2 regions of the Streptococcus lingualis genome follow, and region 2 is predicted to be linked to the other one. Evidence: predicted binding sites of a transcription regulator. Region 2 holds the regulator's gene; the other holds the start of a gene.
What was found. The regulator Rex, encoded in region 2, represses fermentation and respiration genes when NADH is low (regulators of the CRP and FNR family bind a similar motif). The targets are predictions, from matches to a motif close to TTGTGAANTANTTCACAA.

Region 1: a site for Rex is predicted at 1,755-1,772, ahead of adhE (bifunctional acetaldehyde-CoA/alcohol dehydrogenase). Genes of this name have one in related genera too.

The regions. Positions count from the first base shown of each region.
Region 1 is NZ_CP139419.1:76,997-80,148, forward strand. It holds gene adhE (bifunctional acetaldehyde-CoA/alcohol dehydrogenase) at 1-1,660, opposite strand, end outside; gene SM123_RS00455 (acyltransferase family protein) at 2,062-3,152, opposite strand, start outside.
Region 2 is NZ_CP139419.1:1,260,096-1,263,247, forward strand. It holds gene SM123_RS05935 (cysteine desulfurase family protein) at 1-453, shown strand, start outside; gene SM123_RS05940 (DUF1831 domain-containing protein) at 463-810, shown strand; gene SM123_RS05945 (DUF4649 family protein) at 812-1,027, shown strand; gene SM123_RS05950 (redox-sensing transcriptional repressor Rex) at 1,158-1,805, shown strand; gene radC (RadC family protein) at 2,008-2,691, opposite strand; gene SM123_RS05960 (hypothetical protein) at 2,746-3,024, opposite strand.

The sequences.
Region 1 (3,152 bases), 930 kb from region 2:
TATCTGGTTTGAAGGCACGCATGATCTCTGTACCACGTTCAACAGTTGTGATATCTGGATCTGGTTCTACGTCTGCAAAGATTTGGTAAACCACCTTGTTGCGACGAAGGTCAAGCTGTTCGATGATACGATCAAGGAAACCAAGCTCTACCATAGCGTGGTCTGTAACGATCATGACACGTTCAACGTCACGACATTTTTGTAGGTATTCAATTGAATCACGTTCAAAGTATGTTTTTGAAGGAAGTTTCATCCATTGCATGTTATTTCTCCGGCGTCCGACTTTTTTGATATTCAAGAGGTTGATGGCACTAACGTTGTCCCCAACAGAGTTGCGTCCGTAAGAACCACATCCAAGTGTCAATGATGGCAAGAAGGCATTGTAAACATCCCCGATACCACCGAAAGTCGAAGGAGAGTTGCAGATCACACGAATGGCTTTAACTGCTTTACCAAATTCTTTGGTCAATTCTTCGTCTGCTGTATGGATGGCAGCTGAGTGACCAAGACCGTTGAATTCAACCATTTGGCGTGCTTTGTTAATTCCGTCTTCACGGCTTTCAGATTTCAAGACAGCGATGACTGGTGACAATTTTTCACGAGTCAACGGTTCTTTTTCGCCAACTTCTTTACATTCTGCCGCAAGGATATTGGTTCCTTCTGGTACAGAGAAGCCAGCTTGTTCAGCGATCCATGCTGCTGGTTTCCCAACGATGTCCGCATTCAATTTCGCACCTGCACAGTTCTTGCTATTGGCTTTTACGCCGAAGCAGAACTCTTCAAGAAGGGCTTTTTCTTTTTTGTTAACAAAGTAAGTGTGGTAAGATTTGAATTCTTCAACAAACTCATCGTAGATTTCTTTATCGATGATGACCGCTTGTTCAGATGCACAGACCATTCCGTTGTCAAATGACTTAGACATAACGATATCGTGGGCTGCTTGGCGGATATTGGCTGATTTTTCAACATAAGCTGGAACGTTTCCGGCACCTACCCCAAGAGCTGGTTTCCCACATGAGTAGGCCGCTTTCACCATGGCGTTACCACCGGTCGCAAGGATCGTTGCAACTCCATCATGGTTCATAAGGGCGCTGGTTGCTTCCATAGATGGTTGCGTAATCCATTGCACACAGTTTTCAGGAGCTCCTGCTTTAATTGCTGCATCGCGTACGATTTGTGCCGCATGAGCAGATGATTCTTGAGCAGATGGGTGGAAGGCAAAGACGATAGGGTTCCGTGTCTTCAAGGAAATCAAAGCTTTAAAGATTGCTGTTGAAGTTGGGTTTGTTGTAGGAGTGATCCCGCAAACAACTCCGACTGGCTCAGCAATAAGAGTTAAACCAGTGACGTCATCTTCTGAAATGACACCAACTGTCTTGGTGTGACGCATGTTGTTTACAACGTGCTCACAAGCGAACAAGTTCTTCGTCGCCTTGTCTTCAAAGACCCCACGACCAGTTTCTTCATATGCATGAAGAGCGAGCTCACCGTGTGCGTCAAGAGCCGCTACAGATGCTTTCGCCACAATATAGTCCACTTGTTCCTGATTCAATTTGCGCATTTCTTCAAGCGCCACCAGCGCTTTTTGCACCAACTCGTCTACGTGTTTTTCAGCAGCGAGTTTCTTTTCTTCAGGTGAGAGAGTTTTTTTATCAGCCATTTGATGCTTTCCTCCAATGTTTGAAACCCTTATCCTTTTCTAGAACTTTTTCATGTTTTCGGAAATTTTCAAGAATAGTGTAAGGAATTTCGGTTTGTTAATTATTTCACAATATAATTGTACTCTATTTTGAGATTTTTGTAAACACTTCCAAGCAACTTTCACAAAGATTTTTTTGAAATTTGTGAAAGTTTTATCAATTTAATTGCTGTAAAAGCAATTCTTTAGCAAAATTGTGAAAAAATAATTAAAAAATTTTTTCTTCACAAAGTGAAGTTTTCAATCAATTTTTGTAAGCGTTTTCTTAATCTTACTAAAAAAAGCAACCTTTTACAAGTAAAAAGTTGCTTTTTGTTCTCTTTTGTTAGCATTTGTTTTATTGTAATTTCAAAGAAGTCTCTCTACTTCTTAACTGGACCTTTTTCTGCTTTATCAAGGGCTTCCTTAACCGTTTGGGCATAGAGTTCCCCACCATTGGTTTCCATATTGAAGTGGACAGAGTCTGTTCCAACCCAAATGTTTGGATTTTCCACGGCTACTTGATACCAGTCCGCAATGGTGATGAAATCGTATTTCTTGGCTAGTTCTAACTCATAAAGACGAGTTTGAACCGATTCGCTGGACTGATCGTTGGCATAGCGACCATCATATGGTGTCACAAGGATCAAGCGACGGCCTTTTGGAAGTTTTTCAACATACTGATCCAGCAACTCTTTGTAGTTGCTCACGGTATTGGTTCCTAGGGCAATGACCACATTTTTTAGGAGAACTTTATTGGAGATATCGGTCTCAAAGACCTTCATTCCATTTTCCAGCTGACGGCTCACCACCGCATCGATCTGGATGCCAGGGATCGCTTTAATCAGGTAATCCTGCGCCCGCAAGTTAACGGAGTCACCGATCATGGTCACACCATTTGAGACGTTATAGTCTGTTGCAGTCGCATTGTCCACCTGCGTCCGCGTAACCTGCATTTTGCTATCTGCTTGATTGAGCCCACTCACCACCAAACTCTCATCAAAAGCTCCAACGGTTGGTGCAAAGGCGGAGATTCCAATCATCAAGAGAGCCAGAGGAATCATGAGGTAAAAGATCGGCTTGGTCAAAAAACTGAGATCCATCTTCATGCCGAAGACACGAGGTTCCTTGCCTGCAATAGTTGGCTCCAAAATATAGAAGGACAGAGCCGTTAGAATCAAGGAAACGATCGTCGTCACAAGGGCTGCCATCATATTTCCCAAATGTTGAGAGAAGATGATAAAGAAAGGCCAGTGGAAAAGATAGACACCATAACTAGTATCTGCCAAGAAATTGAGAATGGCTGGTTCTTTTTTATCTGGCGTCTTTTCATGGAGAATGCGGGCCGACAGAATCATGGCACAAGCTGCGATTGTCGCTGCTAAAAAGCCAAACAGATAGGTCCACAAGCTATCAAATGGCAAGAAAAGACTGAGCACAAACAAGAAGGCAAAGCTTCCACCCAAGACCGATA
Region 2 (3,152 bases):
ATCCATGGTGGTGATCAGGAAAGTAAGATGAGAGCCAGCACGGAAAATCTCATTTCTATTGTCGGGATGGCAACTGCGCTTCAGCAAGCTACACTACATCAAGTAGAAAATTTCAACCAGGTTCAAAAACTCGGCCAAGAACTAGTCAATGGTTTAGCAGCCTACGACTACTACGTAAATGCGAATGACGATCATCTTCCATTTGTTTGGAACCTTGGCTTTCCGGGTGTCCAAAATGATGTATTATTGATGCGACTCGATCTTGCTGGAATTTCTGTCTCTACAGGTTCTGCTTGTACCGCCGGTACAGTTCAACCCAGCCATGTCCTTGAGGCGCTCTATGGAAAAGATAGCTCACGCCTAAAAGAATCCCTTCGAATTAGTTTTTCAGAACTCAATACCGTAGAGGAGGTTCAAGACTTCCTCGCAAAACTTAAAGAAATTTTATCATAGGAGAACAATATGGCTTTTGAAACAAGTGTTTCATTGAAAGACTGCAAATATACCTATAGTCTACACCCAAATGTTAAAAAATATACCTTACGTGACAATACATTCGCTGTTACCAAAGTTGGAAATTACGAGTTAAATCGTTTGCTCGAAGCCGTTCCAAATAGCGGCGAAGGCTTCCTACTTAAAATTATTTTCAATAAAGATTTGACAGGTTTTAAGATCAATATTACAGACAAGTCTGGACTTCGCCTGGTTAATATCTTTAAAAATCCAGAAAATGACATTATCCAACAAAAATTCTATTTCTTAATGGATAGTCTTGTCGAAAGAGAAATTTTCAACAAAACAGAGGCCTAATATGGTAACCCTAACTTATATCGACGCTTACCAAGTAGAACGAACGACTACTTATACTGACCTTGCGGCTTGTATCCTAGCATTTTCAGGCTGTGTAACCTTGCCTGACTCTTACTCAATTGTATCGATTGAATACAAGGGGGAAAAGCTACCCTATACAGGACGAGTCGATGGACTCTATGCTTTTTTGAAAAAGGTAGAACAAGCTGAAAACTAAGCTGATGCTGATGGAACTCTCCCATCGTCATCAGCTTTTTCTTTAGACAAAAATATTTTTGAAAAACCACTCTAGATAGTTGATTTTTTCACAATCTTCCTATACAATAAGAGGGAAAGGTTGTGATATTGTGAAACATGATAAAAATACTCCAATTCCACGCGCAACAGCAAAACGCTTATCGCTCTACTACCGCATTTTTAAACGCTTTAACTCTGAAAAAATAGAGCGCGCCAATTCCAAGCAAATTGCTGATGCAATTGGGATTGACTCTGCTACTGTTCGACGAGATTTCTCATATTTTGGTGAATTAGGAAGACGTGGATTTGGTTATGACGTAAAAAAACTGATGAACTTCTTTGCAGATCTTTTAAATGACAATGCCATTACCAATGTCGCTATTGTGGGGATCGGAAATATGGGAAGTGCGCTTCTCAACTATCGCTTCCATGAACGCAATAAGATGAAAATTGTCATGGCATTTGATCTAGACGATCATGAGCTGATCAATACCAAAAGTAAGGACGGAATTCCCATTTACGGTATTTCCACCATCAAAGAAAAGCTCAAACAAGAAGGCATTCAAACAGCCATCCTTACTGTTCCTAGCGTCAAGGCTCAAGAAGTTGCTAGTCTTTTGGTAGACGCTGGTGTCAAGGGAATTCTCAGCTTCTCACCAGTACATCTAACAGTCCCTAAAGATGTCGTCGTTCAATATGTCGATCTCACCAGTGAATTGCAAACACTCCTTTATTTCATGCGAAAAAACGAAGAATAAAGACTTATACATTAACAAGAAAAGAGGCTGGGACAAAAGTCCTAGCCTCTCAATTATTTTTGGATTGTCGAGCAAGACGCAGTGATTGAGTGGGCTCTACTACGCTGATTTTAACAGCTTTTACAGCCCTACTCAACTGTGCGGAGGTGGGACGACGAAATCGAATTCTAACGAATTAACGATTTCTGTCCCACTCTCTTTTTTATGCCAAATAATCGGTTTCTTCACGGTAACTATAATAGTTTTCTTCAGATACAATCAAGTGATCCAATAGGGTTAAACCCATCACTTCACAGGCCTCTAAAACTCGTTGCGTTACTTCATCATCATTTTTACTGGGAAATACGGCACCAGATGGATGATTGTGCGCCAAGATGATAGAGGTTGCCATGTGCTTCAGTGCATAATGCAGGATTTCACGTGGCTCCGCAATACTTCGATTCACGGTTCCAATAAAAATGGTCTGCTGATGAATAATTTCATTCTGCGTATTTAAATAGAGGGCAACCAGGTGCTCCTGTTTCTTATGGCCGATTTCCTGTTGAATTTTATGGGCCAATTTCTGGCTGCTCATGATCTGTTCAGAACTCATCAATTCGTCTTTATGAATCCTTCGTCCAAACTCAATCACAGCCTGAAGTTCGATGGCCTTCACCCGGCCAATACCTGAGATTTCCTGTAGCTCCTCTAGGGTTAATTGACTTAACTCCTTTAAACTATTAACCGAACTCAAAAGACCTTGTGCAATCTCATAAACGCTTTTTTTCTTATTGCCTGTCCGTAAGAGAATGGATAGCAATTCTTGATGACTTAGCTTATCTACCCCTTCAGAAACCAAACGTTCTCTAGGAAGCAAAGATGGTTCAATAAATGATATGTCGTACATAATTTCCTCCTCACTTATTAATTCGTAATAAATAGAGAAAACGACGACCTTGCATTATTTACAGGCAATTTCTTCCTTCAAATCATCTAACACTAAGACTTCATCTTTATTAAAGCGGATCTGGTAACCTGTTTGAACTTGTTCAAGCTCTTTTAAAAACTGTTGAATTTCACAGCGAATCAAGTACTCCTGGCTCTGAGGAATGGCCTCTAAAGCTTGGTAGACCTGCTCTACTTCATAGATTCCTTTCGTAATTAAACCATTTCGTGGAAAATCGTTTACTAAGAGATTATAGAAATGATGCAAGAGATGGTAAATTCGCTCTTTTGTCACTATTCTACCTCCTTATCATACTCTTTCCCCTTTATTATATACTGATTTTCCCTTAATATTATGACAAGTTCCTTACATTATATTACCAATCTCTTACAATTTTACAAGAATTTCTCCTAGCTTCCTAC